One region of the Nostoc sp. EspVER01 genome, then DNA from elsewhere that is predicted to be linked to it. Evidence: predicted binding sites of a transcription regulator. Region 1 holds the regulator's gene; each other region holds the start of a gene.
What was found. Region 1 encodes NtcA, which controls nitrogen genes in cyanobacteria. Its sites were predicted from a motif close to TNTGTANNNNNNNNTACANA; they were not measured.
Positions count from the first base shown of each region.

Region 2: RMX69_RS23050 (DUF2605 domain-containing protein) is a predicted target of NtcA. The motif match lies at 2,693-2,712, and genes of this name have one in related genera.
Region 3: RMX69_RS24185 (Glu/Leu/Phe/Val dehydrogenase) is a predicted target of NtcA. The motif match lies at 5,411-5,430, and genes of this name have one in related genera.

Region 1 is NZ_JAVRCS010000052.1:680-8,345, forward strand. It holds gene RMX69_RS27060 (DUF3084 domain-containing protein) at 1-1,485, opposite strand, end outside; gene ntcA (global nitrogen regulator NtcA) at 1,654-2,325, opposite strand; gene fabI (enoyl-ACP reductase FabI) at 2,705-3,481, shown strand; gene hisB (imidazoleglycerol-phosphate dehydratase HisB) at 3,620-4,261, shown strand; gene RMX69_RS27080 (ABC transporter ATP-binding protein) at 4,494-5,477, shown strand; gene RMX69_RS27085 (polysaccharide biosynthesis/export family protein) at 5,977-7,446, shown strand.
Region 2 is NZ_JAVRCS010000033.1:50,214-57,879, reverse strand. It holds gene thrS (threonine--tRNA ligase) at 318-2,153, opposite strand; gene RMX69_RS23050 (DUF2605 domain-containing protein) at 2,810-3,127, shown strand; gene RMX69_RS23045 (DUF2973 domain-containing protein) at 3,425-3,754, shown strand; gene RMX69_RS23040 (hypothetical protein) at 3,928-4,116, shown strand; gene RMX69_RS23035 (RusA family crossover junction endodeoxyribonuclease) at 4,153-4,566, shown strand; gene RMX69_RS23030 (hypothetical protein) at 4,566-5,246, shown strand; gene RMX69_RS23025 (amylo-alpha-1,6-glucosidase) at 5,318-7,609, opposite strand.
Region 3 is NZ_JAVRCS010000038.1:1,613-9,278, reverse strand. It holds gene RMX69_RS24210 (four-carbon acid sugar kinase family protein) at 1-1,090, opposite strand, end outside; gene RMX69_RS24205 (hypothetical protein) at 1,249-1,911, opposite strand; gene RMX69_RS24200 (DUF29 domain-containing protein) at 1,952-2,449, opposite strand; gene RMX69_RS24195 (hypothetical protein) at 2,495-2,707, opposite strand; gene RMX69_RS24190 (hypothetical protein) at 3,064-3,963, shown strand; gene RMX69_RS24185 (Glu/Leu/Phe/Val dehydrogenase) at 4,037-5,326, opposite strand; gene RMX69_RS24180 (beta-ketoacyl-ACP synthase) at 5,556-6,701, opposite strand; gene RMX69_RS24175 (peptidylprolyl isomerase) at 6,807-7,607, opposite strand.

The sequences.
Region 1 (7,666 bases):
ACTAAAAATAATTTTTCCGTTGACTATTGCCACCAATTTTACTCTCAATGGCCCGGCTGTATAAGTATCCTCTGCTGCGATCGCTTTGATCTCCAAGAGTTGATTATACTGTCTTAATTGGCTGACAAAACGCAGAAAAGTCCCCTCTACTTGCACATTTTCGACAATTCCGGCATTACGGGCACGAAATTGGGAAGCAGAAATCAGTATTTCTAGCCGCTGCTGTAACTGATAAGATGTCATAGTCTTGGAATCAGCAGTAGTCGTGGCTAGCACCGCGCCTCCCGAAAAAACCAGTTGATTCTGGGCTGTATCGGCGAAAAATTCTATCTGCTTTTCTCCCCTGACGTAATTACCAGCAGAGAAAATTCGCACGACGTATTCTTTACCATCGCCAATCTGCTTGCTTAATTGATCAACTCTATCCTGGGTCACACGCAGTAATTCTACATTGGCAGGATTTGCACCAGGCTCACTTAATTCCAGGTTGGCGTTGCGATTCGCTTCTTGTAAAAGTTGTATCACGGCCTGACGAGCAGCAGCAGGTTGGGTAACACGAATTACAGCCGCGGACAGAACTTGACCACGAACTAAGGCTAGCTTACCCAGACGCAGGTCGCGGTAGGACTGATAATATTTTTCCAGCCTTGCAACTTCCTGTTCTAGTTGCTCCTGTTGTGCTTCCAACTCTTTGAGGCGAGATTCCCGCTTGGCAATCACTTGCTCTCGTGCTGCAACTTCTACATTCCGTTTTTGAATTAGTTGATCCAGTTGGGAAATTTTTTGATCGCGCGCTTCTATAGCTTCTTGACGGTTAGCAAGTTCGCGATCGCGTTTTTCAATTGCTGTTTTAGCTTCGTCAATGGCTTTTTTCGCTTCCGCATACAGTCTTTGACGTTCTGTCTTCAATAGTTCAACTGCCGCCTGTAGTTCCTTTCTCTGGTTATAAACACTTTGCAATTCAGCTATGGCTTTTTGGTATTGAGTTACAACTTGTCCTAGCTGACCTTGAGTGCGTTGGAGTTGAGTTTGAGTTTGGGCTTGTTGACTAATGGTGCGGTTTAACTGAGCTTGTGTTTGCCTTTGTTTGGCATTTGCCGCCTGCAAGGATTGATTAATTGCCTGCAAGTCCTGTTGTGCCTTTGCTTGGGCAATTCTTGCTTGGTTTAGCTCACCCTCTACCTGACTTTTCTGAGTTTCTGCGGTTTTTAACTGTTCCCGTTTCTGTCTGAGGTCTGTTTGAATATCTTCTAACTCAAAGACTCCTTTTCGCAAACCTTCGTCAGCAGCGAATAAAATCCCTAAAGTTGATGCTGAAATCAAACCACCAGTAAAAATTGTTACTAGTACCGCGGTGTTTTTCGGACGAAGCTTAAAAAGTGAGAGGCGGGCTTTGCCAACTCGTGTGCCGATGCGATCGCCCACGGTGGCAATTACGCCTCCCAGAATCAAAATTGCTGCGATGAGGATGTATCCGGTGGTCATCTTTAGCTACCGAAATCCTTCCAGATACAGCCTACTACTTTTAAGTATTCTCTGGAAAGAAGTGGAAATTGGCAATAGCTGAAATTATTCAATTTTAGATTTACCTCTAGCTATTAGTGTCATTTTTCAAAATAGAACACGCGCCTATTCCCCTTTCTCCAATTGTTTTTATGTGAACTGTCTACTTAAGGTAACAGGTTTATGCACAGTAATCTTCTTTTTGTGGATAGAAATCATCTTTTTCTCACGCAAATCTCCCAATAGCCTAGTAACGGTAACACGAGTTGAACCAATTGCCTCTGCGATCGCTTGATGAGATAATTTCAAATCAATAGTGATCCCATCTGCACAAGGAACGCCAAAATCCCGACAAAGAATTAACAAAAAACTCACCAACCTAGAACCCATATCTCGGTGGGCAAGAGTTTCAATCATCATCTCTGTTTGTAAAATGCGCGAAGACAGACCTCGCAGCATTAACATTGATAATTCTGGATTTTCCTTGAGTGCTTGTTCCACTTGTTCAATTGGTGCTGACAGTAATTCCGCAGGCGTAAATGCAACCGCATGGTAAAACCGATCCGACTTATTTCCTGTCAGCAATGACAATACACCAAAAACACTATTTTCCCGCAGCAACGCTACCGTTATTTCCTCTCCTGCCTCGTACACCCTGGAAAGTTTAACAGCACCTTTCAAAAGAAAATAAACTCGTTCGGCAGGATCGCCAGGAAAAAAGATCGTTTTATTGCGTTCAAACGTTTCCACAACTGGCGGAAACGCCCCGGTCGCCATCTGACGAAATACATTTGCTAGGGCTTTATCTTGTGTCACGATCATCTCCCTTCCCCTACCCAATGCCGGAAAAACAAAAACTGATTACCTAAGAATACACCCGAAAAATGAATAAAGCACCGTCAACCTTTCTGTACTTTCCTATACTCAAACTAATCTCTTCATAACTCTTTGTTTACAATGATACATAATTCTTGATCCTTTCAGCTACTAATTGTTGATAAGTAGTTCCAATAGCTGTATTCAAAAGGTTTTTTGAAGAACAAATAAAGATATCTTGAGAATATCTTTATAAAAAATCAAGATTTTTGTCACAGCAAACACCCTTATCAATATTCATTTTTGTCAATCCTGTATAAAACAAAGACTAAACGTGCCTCAGATTCTAGTATGCTCCTAATGATCGATCGCATTAACAATTTTTATGCTAAATCTGACTGGAAAAAATGCCCTTGTTACAGGTATTGCCAATAACCGCTCGATCGCCTGGGGCATCGCCCAACAACTGCACAAAGCTGGAGCAAACCTGGGCATTACCTACCTGCCGGATGAACGCGGCAAGATGGAGAAAAAAGTTGCGGAGTTGGTAGAACCTCTCAACCCCAGCTTGTTTCTTCCCTGTAATGTCCAAGATGAAGACCAAATTAAATCTACCTTTGAGACAATCCGCGAACAGTGGGGAAAGCTAGATATCCTCATCCATTGTCTAGCCTTTGCTAGCAAAGACGATTTAAGTGGAGATTTTAGCCAAACCTCTCGTTCTGGGTTCAACACCGCTTTAGAAATTAGTACCTACTCGCTGGTGCAGTTAAGTGGTGCAGCCAAACCTTTGATGACAGAGGGAGGTAGTATCGTCACCTTGACATATTTAGGCGGTGTCAGAGCAATCCCAAACTACAATGTTATGGGAGTTGCCAAAGCAGGGTTAGAAATGAGTGTGCGTTACCTAGCTGCTGAACTAGGGCCGCAAAATATTCGCGTGAATGCCATCTCCGCAGGCCCCATCCGTACCTTGGCATCTTCAGCAGTGGGTGGGATTTTAGATATGATTCATCATGTAGAAGAAGTAGCTCCCCTACGACGCACCGTCACTCAGTTAGAAGTGGGCAACGCTGCGGCTTTCTTGTGTAGTGATTTGTCCAGTGGAATTACCGGACAAATTCTCTATGTAGATGCAGGATATGAAATTATGGGAATGTGACGCGATAAAGTTAGGAGTTAGGAGTAAGAAAGTTAGGAGTGAGGAATGAGGAGTTAAGAGTTAAAAATTTATAACTCATAACTCATAGTTCTTAATTCCTAACTCATAACTCCTAACTCCTAACTCTTTCCACTCCCCATGCAAACAACCAATCGCCAAGTTAATTCAAACTACGATCGCCTAACCCAAACCCCTCGCATTGCCACTGTTCACCGCACCACTGGTGAAACTAATGTGCAAGTCACCATCAACCTGGATGGTAGAGGAACTTGTACAGCAGCAACAGGTATTCCGTTTTTGGATCACATGTTGCATCAAATTGCCTCCCACGGGCTGATTGATATAGATGTCCAAGCCAAGGGAGACTGGGAAATTGACGATCATCACACCAACGAAGATGTAGGCATTACTTTAGGGCAAGCTTTTAACCAAGCACTAGGCGACAGAAAAGGTATTGTCCGCTTTGGTAATTTTCTTGCACCGCTGGATGAAGCCTTAGTTCAGGTAGCGCTAGATTTTTCTGGACGGCCTCACCTCAGCTACGGCTTGCAAATTCCTACTCAGCGGGTAGGAACCTATGACACTCAACTGGTGCGAGAATTTTTTGTGGCACTGGTAAACCATAGCCAGATGACACTGCACATTCGGCAACTGGATGGCATTAATTCCCATCACATCATTGAAGCGACATTTAAAGCTTTTGCAAGAGCAACACGCCAGGCGGTGGAAATTGATCCCCGACGTGCTGGCTTAATTCCCAGTTCTAAGGGAGTTCTATGAAAAGGAGTCAAATTGGGCATTGGAGGTTGGGCATCGAAAAGAGGCAGAGATGCGGAGGGGCAGAGGGGAAAAAACTTACTGCAACTTCTCTGCTCCCCTGCCTCCCCTGCTCCCTTGCTTCTTCCCCAGTCCTCAGTTCGCGATAATTGACACACAAGTTGTTGATGGTTATTATCAGCCTACCGGGTAATTTTTAATTAATACCAAGCTGATAAATAGTGATTTAACCGAGATGAAGTCTGTTGCAGATGACCCTAATTCTCAACTTAATACGACAGACACTCCGCCAGTAGTCCTAACTTCTGAGTTGCGAAAAGTCTATCGCACCGGTTTTTGGCTAAATCAAAAAGTCGTATCTCTCAAAAACTGTTCTTTAACGGTTTACAAAGGCGAAACCTTTGGGTTGCTGGGGCCAAACGGTGCTGGCAAAACCACCCTTTTAAAATTATTGCTGGGAATTATTCATCCCACCTCTGGACGAGGATCGTTGTTGGGTAAACCCATAGGCGATCGCAATGTTAAGCAACATATCGGCTATCTACCAGAAAATCCCTATCTCTATGACTATCTCACTGGCTGGGAATTTTTGCAGCTAGCCGCTGGACTATTCCAAATTCCCCAGAGTGTCCAACGCCAACGCATTCCCCAACTGCTGGAATTAGTCGGTTTATCCCAAGCCGATGCCCGTAAAAAACTGCTGCGCCGCTATTCCAAAGGAATGCTACAGCGTGTTGGGATGGCACAGGCACTAATTAACGAGCCAGATTTAGTTTTTCTGGATGAACCAATGTCTGGGCTTGATCCGGTGGGACGCTACCAAATGCGGGAAATTATTCTGGCGCTCAAAGCCGCTGGTAAGACAATTTTTTTTAATAGCCATATTCTGAGTGAAGTAGAACAGATTTGCGATCGCATTGCCATCCTCGCTCAAGGTGAACTAATTTGCTCTGGTTCGCTCAATGAACTCTTAGGCGGTAGGAACACATATCAAGTAAAAGGTCAAGGTGGTGACTGGGAAATTCTCAAAAAATGGATACCCACCCTCATATTTGAGCCTGATGGTTCCTGGCACGGTACACTACAAGATGATTACTATGATTTTCTTGCCAGTCTTCGTCTCATGGAAGGTAAAATTATCGCCATGAACTTATCACGTCACTCTCTAGAAGAATTTTTTATTCAACAAATCCAAAGAAAAAACAACTTATTAAATTAGTCTTGTTGCCAAATAGTAAATTGTCGACTGGGTTGAAGAAGAAAACCCAAAATTCTGCATTTTTGAGTTCTCTTTGCCCAACACAACCTAAAAAAAATAAAATTTCGACATCTTTTCAAGGTTATTTGTATTTATTTAATGAACTTGTTCCTAATTTCAGTAGTCCCTTACTACTCATCGCAGATTTTAAATGTCATCAAATTAACTTTGACAATAAAAATTTATTCGTCACTACTTGATTGTTAGCTAACAAACAATTTATTGTAGAAACTGGGTTTATTTGCGTAAATCCTATATTTTTTGATATTCCTCTATTCAAGCAACATTAACTTTAAGCTAACTTCACTAAAAATTTAACTTCAATAAACAAATTTCCTCCGGAAAATCACACTTTTCTAGGAAAATAAGAGTGTCGGGGAACTTGAATACTTAGGTATAGTCAAAATAAAAATGTTTAGACAGTACTTTATTGATCGTAGTTTCAGAGTCTCAGGTAAATATGCTTAACAAAAGTTTGTCTAAATTCCTAATTCAGCCAGCTGTAGGTATGGCTTTGTTAACTGCTGTCAATGCCGCTGTGTCATCTGCCAGTCTAGCTCAGGGACAACCATTACCCCCAACTACACAACCACCAACCACACAAACACTATTAGATACTAATTATTCATTAGGAGGCGGCGATCTCATTCGTGTAAATGTATTTGAAGTACCTGAATATACAGGTGAATACCAAATTCCCCCTGGTGGAGCAATCAACCTACCTTTAATTGGCAGTGTATCGGTATTAGGGCTAACAACTGAACAAGCTTCTGACGAAATAGCTAGAAGATATGCTCGCTTCCTCAAACGCCCCTTAATCTCAGTCAATCTGTTATCGCCTCGTCCCATTAATATTTTCGTTGCTGGAGAGGTGACACGTCCTGGAGCTTACACTCTAAGCTTGAGCGGAGGCGCCGGGAACAATCCAGGCGTACAATACCCCACTGTATTAGCTGCATTAACAACAGCGCAGGGAGTGACTTTAGCTGCGGATGTGACTCAAGTTCAATTACGGCGTAGAATAGGACGTTCTTCAGAGCAAGCTGTCACCCTCAATTTGAAAGAACTCATTCAAACAGGGAAGTTATCGCAGGATATTACTTTGCGGGATGGAGACACTATAGTTGTGCCAACAGCAACCAACTTCAACGTGGCAGAATCTCGTAATATATTTGCATCCAACTTTGCCGCCAGTCAAACCACACCCCGCACAGTAACAATTATTGGTGAAGTTAACCGTCCTGGTTCGTATCTTGTCACCCCAGCCAACGCAGATGCACAGGGGGGCACAACCACTAACAGTGGTACTACCACTCCCAATGGTTTACCAAATGTGACACGGGTAATTCAATTAGCTGGCGGAATTACAGCACAAGCTGATGTGCGTAATCTCAAGCTACGCCGACCTACAAGAACTGGCTCAGAACAATCTATAGATATTAATCTTTGGCAACTGTTACAGAGTGGTGATGCCAATCAAGACATTATTGTGCAAGACGGAGATACGATTGTTATTCCGACGGCAACTGAAATTAACCCCGCAGAAGCTACTCAATTAGCTACCACTACTTTGTCTCCTACACGAATTCAGGTTGGTGTGGTAGGCGAAGTTAAAAAACCGGGTCTAACAGACGTTCAGCCAAATAGCTCTTTAAATCAAGCTATACTCGCCGCTGGCGGATTTAATGATGCCAGAGCTAGTAGTAGTGCTGTTGATTTGATTCGCCTGAACCCTAATGGTTCTGTCACTAAACGTATAGTAAAAGTGGATTTCTCCGCTGGGATTAATGAGCAAACTAATCCTATACTCCGCAATAATGACGTTGTAGTTGTCAACCGATCTGGTTCAGCTAAGACTGGCGATACCGTCAACACTATAACTGGACCTCTAGGTGTTATCTTTAATCTTTTGAACTTATTCGGACTCTAGTTTAAGAGATAGATGCAAATTGGGGGCGTTGGTCAACCGTCTTCGTCCCTAAAATTGCACTATCCTTTAATCAAAAGCAAGTTAAACATAGCAGATGTTCCACAAGGCATCGCTTCTTGCAAATTGTGTTTTATAGCAGCTTCATACTGTTACGATAAGTCTGCTATAGCCGCTCTCTTATGATTTGCCAATATTCTAAGCTATCTGACTACTTCTATAT
Region 2 (7,666 bases), on a different contig from region 1:
TAGGAAGAGCAGATTCCACAAGTCTTTAAATCAATCCTATCAGTCTTGAATAACTCGAAAAGTTTTCTTGGGTGCGGTGATTGAGAAAACTTTTGTTGTCTGTGATACTTTCTGACCTTCCAAATCCTGTGAAAAGTTAAAATTAAAATGAGTGTTTGAACTGGATGAATCCACCTTTTATCTCCGTCAACGAGTCTTTGATAATTAAATAGGTTACGATCGCACCTTCCCAAAACCTACCAGCTAGACAAAACGCACACCAATATATGATTAGTGTGCGTATGCGGTTAGATTTTAGAAATTCTCCCGGTTAGATTTTAGAAATTCTCGAACTTAGCGATCGCATCCTTCATTTTATCTACCACCTCATCTACAGCTATAACTCCCAATTCTCCAGAGGCGCGGGTACGGATACTCAAAGTGTTAGTTTCCACTTCCTTAGCTCCTACCACCGCCATTACGGGTATTTTTTCTTTCTCTGCATTGCGAATTTGTTTACCCAAGCGATCGCCACTGGTATCAACTTCTGCACGGATGCCTAACGCTCTCATTTTCGTTACCACATCTTTAGCAAAGTCTAGCTGTGTATCACCCACGGGTAGTAATCTAGCTTGCACTGGCGCTAACCACAAAGGGAAATCCCCTGCATATTCTTCAATTAAGATCCCAATCAACCTTTCCAGCGAACCAAAAGGCGCACGGTGAATCATCACTGGACGTTTGCGAACACCATCTTCGGCGACGTACTCCAAATCAAAGCGTTCTGGCAAATTGTAATCTACCTGCACAGTTCCTAATTGCCACTCCCTTTCTAGGGCATCACTGACAATAAAATCTAGTTTAGGCCCGTAGAAAGCTGCTTCCCCAATTCCCTCAAAATGTTCCATCCCCAAGGTTTCAACAGCCCGGCGAATTGCATTTTCAGCCTGGTTCCAAGCTTCATCGGAACCAATATACTTATCACTAGCTGGATCGCGGAAACTCAGTCGTGCTTTGAAATTCCCCAATTGCAAAGTCTTAATCACTGACAAGATCAAATCCACTACCTTGAGGAATTCGCTGTCTAACTGTTCTGGAGTGACAAATATATGGGCATCATCTTGAGTGAAACCCCGCACCCGTGTTAAACCGCCCAGTTCTCCTGATTGTTCGTAGCGGTAAACAGTACCAAATTCTGCTAACCGCATCGGTAGTTCCCGATAGGAACGCAACTCGCTCTTATATATTTGGATGTGAAAAGGGCAATTCATGGCTTTGAGAACAAAGCCTTGTTCCTGTGCAGCAGCTTCCTCATTTTCTGCCATCATTGGGAACAGATCGTCTTTATATTTCTGCCAGTGTCCAGAGGTTTTAAATAAATCCACTCTGCCAATGTGAGGGGTGACAACCTGCTGGTAGCCACGTTTGATCTGTTCTTGTTTGAGGAAGTCTTCTAAAGTACTCCTTAACAAAGTGCCTTTGGGTGTCCATAAAGGTAAACCCGGCCCCACTTGGTCAGAAAATATAAATAATCCCAGTTCCTTACCCAGTTTCCGGTGATCTCGCCGCAGTGCTTCTTCTTTACGTCGCTTATATTCAGTGAGTTGTTCTGGACTTTCCCAAGCGGTGGCGTAGATGCGTTGTAATTGGGCTTTGGTTTCATCCCCACGCCAATAAGCGCCAGCAACACTTTCTAGTTCAATTGCTTTCGGGTTTAATTCACTGAGATTTTCCAGATGAGGCCCCGCGCACAAATCCCACCATTCATTCCCCAGGTGGTAAATCGTGATTGGTTCGTTTTTGATATCTGCCAGAATTTCTAGCTTGTAAGGTTCCTTAATTTCCTGAATCCGGCGTTCGGCTTCTTCGCGGCTGACTTCTTCCCGAATTACTGCCAGTTTGCGATTGATAATCTTCGCCATCTCTTTCTTGATGGCTTTGAGATCGTTTTCACTAAATGGTTCTGGACTGTCGAAGTCGTAGTAAAAACCGTTTTCAATCCAAGGGCCGATTGTAACTTGTGCCTTGGGAAACAGCTTTTGTACTGCCATTGCCATTACATGGGAAGCAGTGTGGCGAATCTTTTTTAAGTTCTCCGATTCGCTGGTACGCGGTAAATAAATTTTTTCAACTTGTTCTGACTGTTGTGACTGATTTGATGAATTTGGCGACATTGGCTGCTGAACCGTTGGCGAGGTGATTACAAAAGGTGATTTATCTGAATCTGTAGGCTTATTCAACTATAACGACTTTGGTTTTTGTTTTTTTCAGCTATCAAGAAAGAATTCAGGAGTCAGAATTCAGAATTCAGAATGAATTGGAATCCGATGGTTACTGAGTTTGTCGAAGTACTGGCGTAATGAATAAAGGGGTTTAAGACTCTGCTAAATATGTTTTCTTTAATGGTGTTTCTAGGTGGCGGGTTTGAATCCCCCACTATTTTGATTCTCAGTCCTGAATTTTGACTCCTGAATTCTTCTTCAATCCAAAGATAAAGATAAATTTTTGATTTCTTACCTGAGTGTCAAATTCAGGATTGGCCGCGTAGGCGTAGCCCGCACTTCTCTACGAGACGCTGCGCGAACGGCTGCGCTCAGTGACCATCGTAGACATCGCTAAATTATCTGATGAATTGCAACTCGGTGTCATATATACCTATAGTTACCTCTCCAACAGCACTGTACAAACCAGATATCAAGACTATATAATAAATTCTGTGCCCTTTGTTACAAATTTTTACATCAACCAATTATGAGAGAAACCAAAAAAGTATTAAGAAACGTAAATAACGTTAATATTAGTAAGCAAGTTTGAAATATCTCTCTCATTTATGTCAGACTCAAATTTACCAGGGCCAGAGTTGCTGAAAACGGTTTTAGATCCGCTGCTGGAAGATTTTCAGCATTGGTTTACGCGATCGCGCCATTTACTCGAAACTGAGGAACTATCATTTATGAGTCACCAAGAGCAATCTGACTTGCTCTTGCGGGTTAAGCAAGCGCAGGATGAACTAAATACGGCGAAGATGCTATTTAATGCAACTGATAAACAAGTTGGAATTGATATGGCAACGTTAATGCCTTGGCATGAATTAGTAACAGAATGCTGGAATGTCGCAATGCGCTTTCGTCAAGGACGTGAAGTCTAAGCGCTAAATTTCGGCTGACAACTTAGCGATGTCTCAAGACTAGCCAAGGAAGCGTCTACGCATCAGTCGTTAAAAAGATAGTAAAAAACTCTTAATAATTTCTTAACATTATTTGGATTAACAAAATAATGTATCCTATGCTACCGTAAGTGGAATAACGGTTGACAAATAGCTCCATATAAATGTAAGCGCATGAAGAGTGCGTAGAATAATCGTCTTAACTGTGAGTCACAGTATCGGCGAAACAAAGCGTTACAAAATAAAGTTTAAAAAATTCCTGTTCTGGAGGAAAATCCAATGTTACACCTGCTTTACATTCTTGCTTTTACAATCCTTGCATTTATAGCTGTTGGCAACTTAATTCGTAACCTGATTATGTTCAGTTTTGATCGGGAGCGAACTTACCCGACAAATTCCTCGCCAATGAATAATCAAGGCAACTATGGTTATTATTCATCAAAGAGACAATTTGTACCCCATCCAGAGTTATTAGATAGCGCTGGAAACTTAATTAAAGAGCCACTTTTGATAATGCGTTCAATTAACGTTGAAGATGCACGTCAACATCTTGATGCACTTTACGAAGCATCCCCAGGAAATAAAAGAGATAATTCCGAAGAAGCATAAAAGCAGAGACGCGATTAATCGCGTCTGTTAGCAATTTGGGTGTAAATGATTGTTGTTTTTACATCCTTAATTTTTTAGTAGAAATTTATTACCATCTTTGAATTTGGGGCGATCGCGTCAGTAGGCTGGTAAGTTAACATTGTGTTGTCCACTGGGCGCAGGTTTAAGTTGCTATGAGTGACAAAGAAGCCGTTATTGAGTTGGTAAAACATTTACCCCAGGATGTAACCCTAAGAGAAATTGTTCAGAAAATTGAGTTTACTGCAGCTATACGGGAAGGGTTTGACCAGATTGACCAAAGGCAGGGGATTCCAATTGAGCAGGTTGAGCGGGAGTTATCTGCTTGTGTTCTAGGTTACTAGCATAGAATAACCTACAATCTATTATTTAAAAGTGCATTGACCAGATTTGAGTTCATAGTAGATGGGCCACCAGTATCACAACAGGCTCGTACTCGCGGTAAGGGCAATCGGCTTCAAGATTGGAAAAAGACAGTGCGACAAGAGGCTGAGAAATACTGGTCTTCGGAACAAAAAACAGCTACTGGGTTGGTTATGCTCCAAATAACCTATTTCTATGATTATGATCAAATAGATGTAGACAATATAGTGAAGCCTATTCAAGATGCAATTAAAGGATTAGCCTACGTCGATGATAATCAAGTAAGCGATCTCCTAGTTAGAAAGAGGAATTTGTCAGGTAACTTTACAATAGAAAACATGACCCCGACATTGGCGGAAGGCTTTGCTCGTGGCAATGAGTTCTTACATATTGTCGTAACTAATGCTCCTAATCAGGAGGTAATTATTTGATGGAAACTCCAACTGCAAACTTAGAAAGAGAGCGATTGCTGAAACTAGCAGAGGAGTATCGCCAGAAGGGTTACGAAGTTTTTTTTCATCCAAATCCAGAAGACTTGCCTGACTTCCTTAATCACTATCGCCCTGACATGATAGTACGTAGGGGAGAAGAAAATGTAGTTATTGAAGTCAAGTCACGCTCCTCACTGAACTCTTCTTCTAATCAATATTTAGGTAATTTAGCTCAAGCGGTAGAAAAACATCCTGGTTGGAGATTTGAATTAGTAATGACCAACCCGGAGGATACAACGTATTCTCTGAAAGCAGAGGCTTCTCTTCAAGAGCATGAAATAGAATTACAGTTGCAAGCAGCAAGGCAACTTACAACGCAACATCCAGAATTAGCTCTCCTATATTCCTGGTCTTTACTAGAAGCAACTATAAGACTTATTGTCCAAAAGGAAAAGCTAAGTTTACAAAGATTTGATCCACGCTACTTAGTCAAGCAATTAGCAACTGAAGGTGTAATTTCAAAATCTGAGTATGAATTACTAATGAATGCACTTCCATTACGTAATTCTATTGCTCATGGCTTCAAAACTACACAAATTACGCAAAATTATGTATCTGAATTAATCGAGCTTACAGAGCAGCTTTTAAGAACTCTACACACTGACAATGAAGCAGGCTAACACTGGATTTTTGGAGTGGATCGCACTAACCATAAAATAGGGAGTGGTAAATTTCCTACTCCCTACTCTCTCTAAGCTTCAATAACTACCCGTAAATTACCCCGTTTTTTCGCAACGCGACAAGCAGTCGTAGTCCCAGAACGCTCAAATTCTAAATCGAGGATGGTAGGGCCGACTCGCAAATTATGAAATGATAGGCGATTAATCGATTCTGGCAAAGCGGGGTCGATTATTCGCAAGCAGTTATTTTGAGCATCAGGCACCAAGTTGACCATCATTTGCAGTAGTTGGAAAACACTACCCGTAGCCCAAGCTTGAGGAGTGCAAGCAACCGGATACTGCACAGGAGCATTATCACCGTTCCGTTCGTAGCCGCAAAAAAGTTCTGGAGGACGTTGATAGGGTTGTTGCTCAGTCATGTCAAATAAACCTTGGAATATTTCTAAGGCTTGATCGATAAGACCGAGCGATCGCAATCCCATTGCAATTAGAGCGTTATCATGGGGCCAAACCGAACCAATGTGATAACCCATCGGATTATAAGCAGGTGACAAACTACTTAGAGTCCGAATGCCCCAACCATTAAACATGTCTGGTGCCCGTAAGCGTTCTGCTACACTATGAGCTTTTTCGTCTGTGAAGAGTCCCAATTGCAGACAATGGCCAGGATTTGAGGTAATGCTGTCTACTGGCTTGCCTTCTCCATCCAAAGCCAGAGCGCAGAAATCTTGGTCTTCCACCCAAAAATCTTGATTAAAACGAACCTTAAGATTTCTCGCCTCTTCTTGCCAACGATCTGCCAAATCAAGCCGCTTCTTCATTCTAGCTATTTCTGATAAGCGTATTTTTGCAGCATAGACGTAAGCTTGTACCTCACAAAGAGCAATTGGCCCGTTGGCTAATTCTCCCTTGCGGTCTACAATACAGTCGCCAGAGTCTTTCCAACCTTGGTTAGCAAGACCGCGTTTCGATGTACGGAAGTAGCTGAGATAACTGGTTTGTTTGATATTGCGATCGATCCAATCCATTGCCGCTAGAGCATTGGGCCAAAGTTGCTCTAGGAGTTCTCCATCGTGAGTCCAAGCATAATGTTCGGCATAGAGCATCAGCCACAAAGGAGTGGCATCAACAGTACCGTAGTAAGGTGTATGGGGAATTTCTTGACAACGAGCCATTTCTCCTAAACGTAACTCGTGCAAAATCTTACCCGGTTCTTCTTCGCGCCATTCGTCATCGATTTTACCTTGGTATGTCGCCAGTAATATCAGAGTTTCTTTGGCGATTTGCGAGTTTAACATCAGGGTTTGGGAAGCTGTAATCAACGAATCTCGCCCAAATAATGTCGAAAACCAAGGCACTCCGGCGGAAACAGTCTTATGCTTACCAAAAGATTGGCGCAACAAATACATATCTTGTTCAGCCTGCTCAATCACTCGATTGAAGCTACTCTTATCTGAGCTAATGCGGGTAATTTGTTGTACCCAGTTTTGCTCCTCCATCAATTCAGCAGCTTTTGCCTGTCCTAATGTCGTGGCGGCGCTCACAGTAGAACTAGACTGGTTGTTTCTCAACATATTCACTCGGTAGCCCAACTTTTGAGTTTCGTGAGAAGCCAACTCAAGCTGCCAAACCGCAGTGTAACCCTTGAAAGAGTCTGGTTGCCGATGCTGGAATAGAATCCGGGATTCCATCACTGAGCCATCCAGACCTTGATAGGCGAGGGTTAAGGATTCTTCTCTAGAGGCAGATGGCTCTTTAGGTACTGGTGCAACGCCATCGACGTGAGAAAATGTTCCTTCCTCAGTCGTCGGTTCTACTAGACGTAAAAGCCGACCTCGTTTTTCTCTGTCATAGCCCCGGACTTCAAATAAATCTACAAAATCCGCATCAAAGCTGATACTTAGTTCAAAATTGACAGTGGTTGTGCTGTAGTTAGATACTTCTATTTCTTCAAATAGTGCCCCATTCAGCACGATTTCTCGGCGAATTCCGATAGTCTCGGCTTTCAGGCGATCGTCGATTCTGGGGGTAGTACACAAAACTGAGAGTGAAAAACCTTTCTCAGCAGTACTACTTAGAAGTACAGGCGATCGCCCTTCAATTTGTAACTCCAAGCGATTCAGAAATCTCGTATCACAACAAAACAGTCCCATACTGGGATTGCCATCATTGAGGGAACAGCCAGAAATATTCCCGATAGTATCTGTCACGAAAAATAAATCATCATCTTTAACCGTTAGTGTCGGTTGCGATCTTTCAGCCACAACACAAGGCCACTCCGGGATCGGTAATTGTTCGGCAGGAATAAAAGTTTTTCCATCCAGAAAAATTTTTTCTGGGGTCATTAGCGTATCCGGTGTCATTAGACAAAATTCCGTGTACAGGTCTATATTTTTGTCGTCTTTTGAGTAGAAGTCTGT
Region 3 (7,666 bases), on a different contig from region 1:
CAGATGGTAAACCGCGCACAATATCCATTAATAAACTTGAAACTTTTTCCCCAAACTCCAATCGTGTCTTGACATCTTTAAAATTTAGTTCCTGACGGCTAGTATAAACCACTGGTGTTTTGCCAGCTTCGTGTGCCGCCCGTGTGCTTTCTTGGATTTCACTTAATAATGCCGCAGATTGATTTGTCTCATCAAGTAATCGCGCCACATTCACTTCGATTCCTACAGTTCCTTCTACTTGCAACAGCGCCTCTAATTGCTGGGTAGTCTTTTTCACATGGGAACCAACAATCACCGCACCTGGTTTGCCTTGGCGCACATACTGCGCCATGTTTTCGGCGGCAATGGGTTGGGGTGGTAAAGCAGCTAAAGCCGTTAAAATGCTTGCTGCACTGCGAAATAGAAAGCGTTTGCCTTGACTTGCAGCTGCTAATATATCGACTGCAAAGCGGTTGAGATCGGCTTGAGTTTCACCATCTACAACAGCGCACTGATTACCTTTAAATTGTAACAATCGTTCCAAACTACCAGCGCGAATATCGGCCAGGAGAAACCTTTCTACAACTTCGGCACTAATTCGTCCTTGAGTCTTTTCTTCAACATACTTGGGTAAGTAACTGTGATGGTAGCTGAAGACTGAATCACGGGCAAATTCAGTTTCATGGACTGGGGTGGGTACACCGCCAATAATCAAGTAATGCACGCTATCGCGGGTGATGCGTCCCCCCTCAAAAAATGCTGGTACGAGAAAATGAGCATCAAAGGGGCCAAGTTCTTGGGCGATCGCATCTGTTTCAATCGGATAATGTCCCCGCAAAGTAGAATCAGAACGGCTGACAATTAGAAAATCGTCAATTTCTTCAGCCTTCAAAGCGATTTTCAGGTTCTGGCAAACTTCTTTGATGACAGATGCCGCTGACTCTGGCGTTAGCGCTCTAGTATTAGTCAACACAAAGAAAATCGGCGAATCATCCTGCAACCCACGGCGTAAAGTCTCCACATCCCAGTGCATTAGCAGCAAGCAGCTGTGGACTGTTTGAGAACCTGTAGGGTCATCATCCAGGACAATTATTTTGGGTTTGTTGCTCATTTAAGTCAACGGGGCGATTGTTTTCTGGGAAAGTGTTGGGCGAGTAGAAATCACTATTACACAAAGCTTAATTCACGGAGGTGGACTATCAAAATCAAGGGTTTTCTAACCTGTGGAGGCAGGTAAAGTCTCGTGTAGCCACTTTTACAAACATTCTCTTAGCCTTTCTGCAATTTTCTGATTTCTGCTTGCACATCGATCGCAATTTGCAATGATTGATTTAGCAGTTGAGCATATTCGCCTGCTTGACTACTAACTTCTAAAGCTCGCAGACTGGCTAAATTATTCACAAATAACTCTTGGTTATTAGCAAGCAATTTTTTATTATCCCGCAAAATTCGTTCCGTTTTCAGAGCGCGGACTAAATCTTCTCTAATTAGTTGTAGGGCGGAGGTTACTTTATCTCGATCGTGGATACTGCTTTCTATGTTTCCTGATGCTGCCAATTGGTCATTGATATCGATGGCAGCAACCAGGTCATGATATTTATCAACTTCGTCTAAAAGTATTGTCAGTCCTTCAGGACAGGTTAATTGTCGCCATAGCCATCGCCCCACTAATATCGGCATTGGCACTAAAATTAGTAAAAGAATTCCTAGTCGAATTGAAGAACCAATAGTTGGCAGAATAATAAACGCGTAAACAAAGCCCACAATGATTGGCGTTAGTGCCAGCGTCACCAGCATTTCACTGATAAAAAACCCTAATCGCTTTTTGCCATCTCGCAAAACCGAGGGTCGAAAAACGTCTTCTGGATCGAACCCAGTCAAACGTCTTAGTTCACCCTTACTAATTTCCAAGCCTATTAAGTCCGGCTGCACGTCTGCATACTCCTATGGAAACCCAAGTTGCGTATTCATTTTAATCGGGTTTACCGTGATGATTGTGGTTATATTCAGGAAACCAATTTTCATCTAAGATTTGTTCTAAAGAGCCAATTGGTATAGAGGGGAATATGTCAATGGCAAGTTGAGAGCGATCGCTTGCTTCTGTCCTTGCATCTTGATAACATTCATCAAATATTTCTAAAATGTAAGGTTTTAAGCTAGGACTATCTTTAAGAGATTTTTTAATCTCTCTACGAAAAGTCCTAATTTCCCCTTTCCAATGTCCTTGATTACGTTCTCGTTCTTCATCCCAACACTTGAGTTTTAGTAGATGTTGAAGAAGCTTAATTAATAAACTTTCAATTGTTCGCTTCTCCCTTCTACCCATAGTTTCTAACTCTTCTAACAAATTCTCCAAATCAACAGCAGAAAACTGTCCAGTGCGAAGTTGGTTTATGGTTGTCCTCAGCCACAGGTAATAATCTTCGTCGTATAAGGTTTGAGTTACTGGTTGGATTATTGGTTTAACCATACACTAGCCGCATTCGTAGTATTTTTTTAATTTAGCCAGATCGACTTAGGGTAAACGCCAACTCAGTGTCACTTGCACTTGTCCATCAGGCACAGTTGACATTTCCCATGCACCATCTGGAAGTTCAGAAGCGTAGGCGTAGCCCGCCGCAGGCATCGCATTCATCATCTTACTGCCATAGCCACCTTTGGGACGTTCACAAGCGGTATGGTTGAGGGTTGAGGCATTGTTGGCGATCGCTCTTTTTGAATGAACCAAAAACTAAGAGCGATCGCACTTCCTAGTATATTCAGATCCCCGACTTCTCTAAGAAGTCGGGGATCTTGGGGTGGAACGGCGCAAAGCTTTTTTAGAGGGGGTTGAAAGTGCGCTGAATGGAGAATTGAAACTGCCTAGAGAGTTACGTCAAGAATTAAATTTGAACAAGAAAGAGTTGGAAATTCTCAAACTCTTATGTTAAGAATCCTTAACAGATCAAGCGATCGCTCATCGTCTTCACATATCGCTCAGGGCTGTTCAAAATCATATCCAACACCTCAAAGTAAAATTAGGTATCGATGAAGTTGAGCAAAAAGATATCAATTCCCGCATCGCCTTATGTATGACAGCGTAGTATGACCGCAGAACAAGGATTAATAATTTTTGATACTGCAACTGCATCCTCACAGATAAGTACAAAACTGAATTATCGACCGCAAGCCGCCGATACCAGCATCGAAGCCGATACTTATCTGTTTATCCAGTTGCAAAAACTCTCACTTGCACAACGGATAAAAATGTTCGCGGCTCATGAACGTGGGATAAAAAAACTTTGTCTTGCAGGGATTAAATCACGACATCGCGGTGTTTCTCAGGAAGAAATTCGTTGTATATTTGCCCGTGCTGTGTTGGCAGAAAAATTTTCTCCAAACTTCCAATCAATTGGTATTGATGAAAGTATGTGGATTCAAGATTCCATCTCACTAGCAGGTGAACTACACCGAATTTTTGAGTCAATAAATATACCTTATTACGTTAGTGGAGGTGTTGCTAGTTCAATTCACGGGGAACCTCGCTCGACTCGCGATTTAGATTTAGTGATTTCAGTTCAACCTGACCAAATCGATTTGTTGGTAACGACACTTGAAACAGCTGGATACTATTGTCCAGCAGGAGCGGTTGAAGATTTGAAGCGAGGATACGAGCGAATGCTTAACATCACACATACCGAAACCATAGCTAACGCTGACCTTTACATTACTGATAGTTCACCATTTGCACTATCGCAGATGGCACGTCGGATATTACCCGATTTAGATGGGATACCTCAATTTTGGTTGGCTTCGCCAGAGGATACGATTTTACAGAAGTTATGGTGGAGGCAAAGTAGTCAATCTGAAAAACAGTGGCGTGATGTATTGGGGATACTCAAATTGCAAGCACAAAGTTTAGACTATACCTACCTTATAGAGTGGGCGGAAAGTTTAAATTTGGTTGATACGTTGAGTCGGGCATTGACTGAGGCTGGGATTTAACAAAACAGAATTCAGAATTTAGAATTCAATTCTGAATTCTGCATTATTCTTCAATCAAAAACTTTCGTCAATCTTAAGGGTAAAGACCTCTGTCAGTCAGTGCCTGAGCCACTCTACCTACCCCCAGTGTATAAGCCGCTAACCTTAAAGAAATTTGGCGCACCTCCGACTGATGAATTACCTTACGGTATGCTTGCACCATCAAATGTTCCATTTCGCGGTTGACGCGCTCTTCATCCCAAAATACGTAAGAAAGACCCTGCACCCACTCTAAATAACTGACTACTACACCGCCAGCATTCGCCAAGATGTCCGGTAGCACTGTCACACCCCGTGCCTCTAACGCCAAATTAGCCTCAAGAGTAACCGGGCCGTTAGCCGCTTCTGCCACAATCTGCGCCTGCACTTGGTTCACATTTTCTTCAGTGATTTGGTTCTCCAAAGCCGCTGGTATTAAGACATCGCAGGGTAAAGTTAATAAATCTGCATTGCTAATTGGTACAGATTGCGGGAAACCCACAATACTCTTACGATTTTCAGCCGCGTAGACCTTTAACTTGGGAATATCAAGACCAACTTCAGAGAATATGCCCCCAGCACCAGTTGAAACAGCGATGATTTTCGCACCTGCTTCATATAGTAATTCTGCTGCGGCACAGCCGACGTTACCGAAACCTTGAATAGCTACTCGCACTCCTGCTAAGGATTTACCTTTATCTGCTAGCGCCTCACGGACAATAATCATCGTGCCACGTCCGGTTGCCATTTCCCGTCCCAGAGAACCACCAATCGAAAGGGGTTTCCCAGTTACAACTCCTGGTACAGCATTGCCGACATTCACAGAGTAAGTGTCCATCATCCAAGCCATTTCACGGGCAGAAGTACCCATATCTGGCGCAGGAATATCTACGGAAGGCCCAATATCTTTAATCAACTCGCTGATATAACGGCGACTGATTCGCTCTAATTCGCCAACACTATAGCGTTTGGGATCTATAGCAATGCCACCCTTCCCACCACCGTAAGGAATACCTAACAAGGCACATTTCCAGGTCATCAGCATTGCTAGAGCGGATACTTCCCGCAATGTCACAGCCGGATGGTAACGGATTCCCCCCTTGTATGGGCCTAAGACATCACAGTGCTGTACCCGATGTCCAGCGAGAACTTGTATTTCCCCATCATCTAGTTTCACGGGAATGGAAACCGTGACAACCTTACGCGGGTGGCTGAGAATTTCCACCAAACCCTGATTTAAATTTAATTCTTTAGCTGCCGCTTCTAAGTAACTACAGGCTTGGTCAAAGGGGCATATATGTGCTGGAGAAGCAGGTTCTGACAGCAACGAGGATTTTGAAATCATAAATTTTCTCCTAATCACGGTATCTTTGCGAACCGGATATCATCTGTACCTAAGCTTATCCTTTTTTTTTGGAAAAACAAGTTTTCTGTAGTTTTTGTTACAGTTTTATATTTTATATTCTGATATGTAAAAATTCTTCAAAAATCACCTTTCCTAAAGACGCGCAGCTGTGTGTACCTTAATAAAAATTAATATATTATGTTGGTCAGATAGTTAAACCCACAAGTTTTTACCTTGCTAAGGCGATCGCGGCATTCTGTCCCCCAAAGCCAAAACTCAAACATAATACCTGACGAATTCTACTGAGACGTGCTGCTGTAACTAAATCCAAATTAAACCCTGGCTGCCGCAATCCCACACAAGGCGGTAATATTTGATGCCTTAATGCCATGAGAGAAAAAGCTACTCCTATTGCTCCAGATGCCCCTAGTGCATGACCTGTGCTTCCCTTGGTGGAACTAACTGCCACACCTTGGGAAAACATACGCTGGATTACGATACTCTCCATTTGGTCATTTAACTGGGTAGCTGTGCCATGAGCATGAATGTAATCGATATCGCCTGGTAATAGACAACTACGTTCTAGACATTGTTTGATGGCAGCGATCGCACTTTTCCCTTCTGGTTCTGGTGAATTACTATGATATGCATCGTTAGTTAAGCCAAAACCGAGAATTTCACCATACACTTTTGCTTGACGCTGCTTTGCAAACTCTGCTGATTCTAAGACAAACACAGCTGCGCCTTCACCCAACACTAAGCCTTCCCGATGAAAATCAAAGGGATAAGCCCCAGTTTTCGCCAAAGCACCCATCTGCTGAAACCCAGCTAAAGTTAAGGGTGTAATTGGTGCTTCCACTGCACCTGCGATCGCTTGTTGACATTGCCCAGTTTGGATAAGCATAGCAGCTTGGGCAATAGACCAAATTCCAGTCGCACAAGCTGCCATCGGTGCTAAAACTATACCTGATGCACCGATTTGTCTTGCAGCTGCGATCGCATTGATATGAGGTAATGTATTTAGCCAATTTCCCAAAGAGGATACAGGAAAATTTTTCGCGTCACTATACATTTGCCGCGCTAGCATTTCCCAAGACGCTTGATAAGAGCGACTCGATCCAATAACTACAGCACAATCAGCTAAAGGTGCAACTAACCCAGAATCTTGTAAAGCAGAAGCAACAACCATCCGAGTTAACATTGTCAACTCAGATGGTTGTTGAGCAATCAAACCTAGAGGAAATGGTGTAAATGCTGGAAATGGTTGATGTAACCGAATTCCAGATTTACCTGCGATTAAATTTTGCCAGCTATCCTCTAAGCTTCCACCCAAGGCAGAAACTAGACCAATACCAGTAACAACAATTTTGACCAATTTATGAGTTAGGAGTTAAAAGTGAGGAGTTAAGAGTTAAGAGTTTTTTTACTACCTTCCTCGCCCCCCTGCTCCCCTGCTCCCCTGCTCCTCTGCCTCTTCCTCCTACTGTCCTGGTGTTTTCAGATTTTCAGCACCTTGAGTAACTTTAGCGGAGTCAATGCGATCGCCTTGCTGAATTTTGTTTACTACATCGAAGCCTTGAGTGACATTGCCAAATACGGCGTAGTTACCATCCAAAAATGCTAGATCCGCTAAAGTAAAGTAAAACTGGGCAGAAGCGGAATCTGGTGATTGCGATCGCGCCATCGCTACTGCACCCTGTTTATGGGGCAATACGACAGCTTGAGCAGTAGCATCAAATGGTTTATTGTAAATCGGAGTATCTGAACCTTTGGGCTTAACTTCTAAAGGTATATAACGAGCATTTCCCGTTTTTGGGTCAATATAGCTACCTGTTCCCAGTCTATCTGCTGGAACTTTTGGGTCTTTGCTTTGCGGATCACCCCCTTGAACTACAAACGGTTGGGGTTCGCGCACAACTCGATGGAAAGCTAAACCATCGTACACACCCTTTTGCACTAAATCTACGAAGTTGCCAGCTGTGATTGGGGCATTAGTGCCGTCTACTTCGATAGTAATCGGCGAACCTTTAACCGTAATTACCACAGTAGCCTTGCCTTCTAGTCTTGGTAAATCTGTTATTCCAGGAATACTCTCACTAATAGTTTGAGATACAGAAGTTGCTTCAGTAGTTGCCTTGGTGCTTGCCTCGCTTGTTGCCGAGGTAGCAGTCGAGTTTGGAGAAGAGCTATTAGAAGCGACTTGCTGTGTTGAACATCCTCCCAACATCAAGGCACTAATAACCACAAGAGAAAGCAAAAATTGTGAAATTTTTAACCGCATTGCCTGTTACCGATTTAACCAGAGTATCTTATCGTTTTCAGGGGCATTGGGATTAGGGG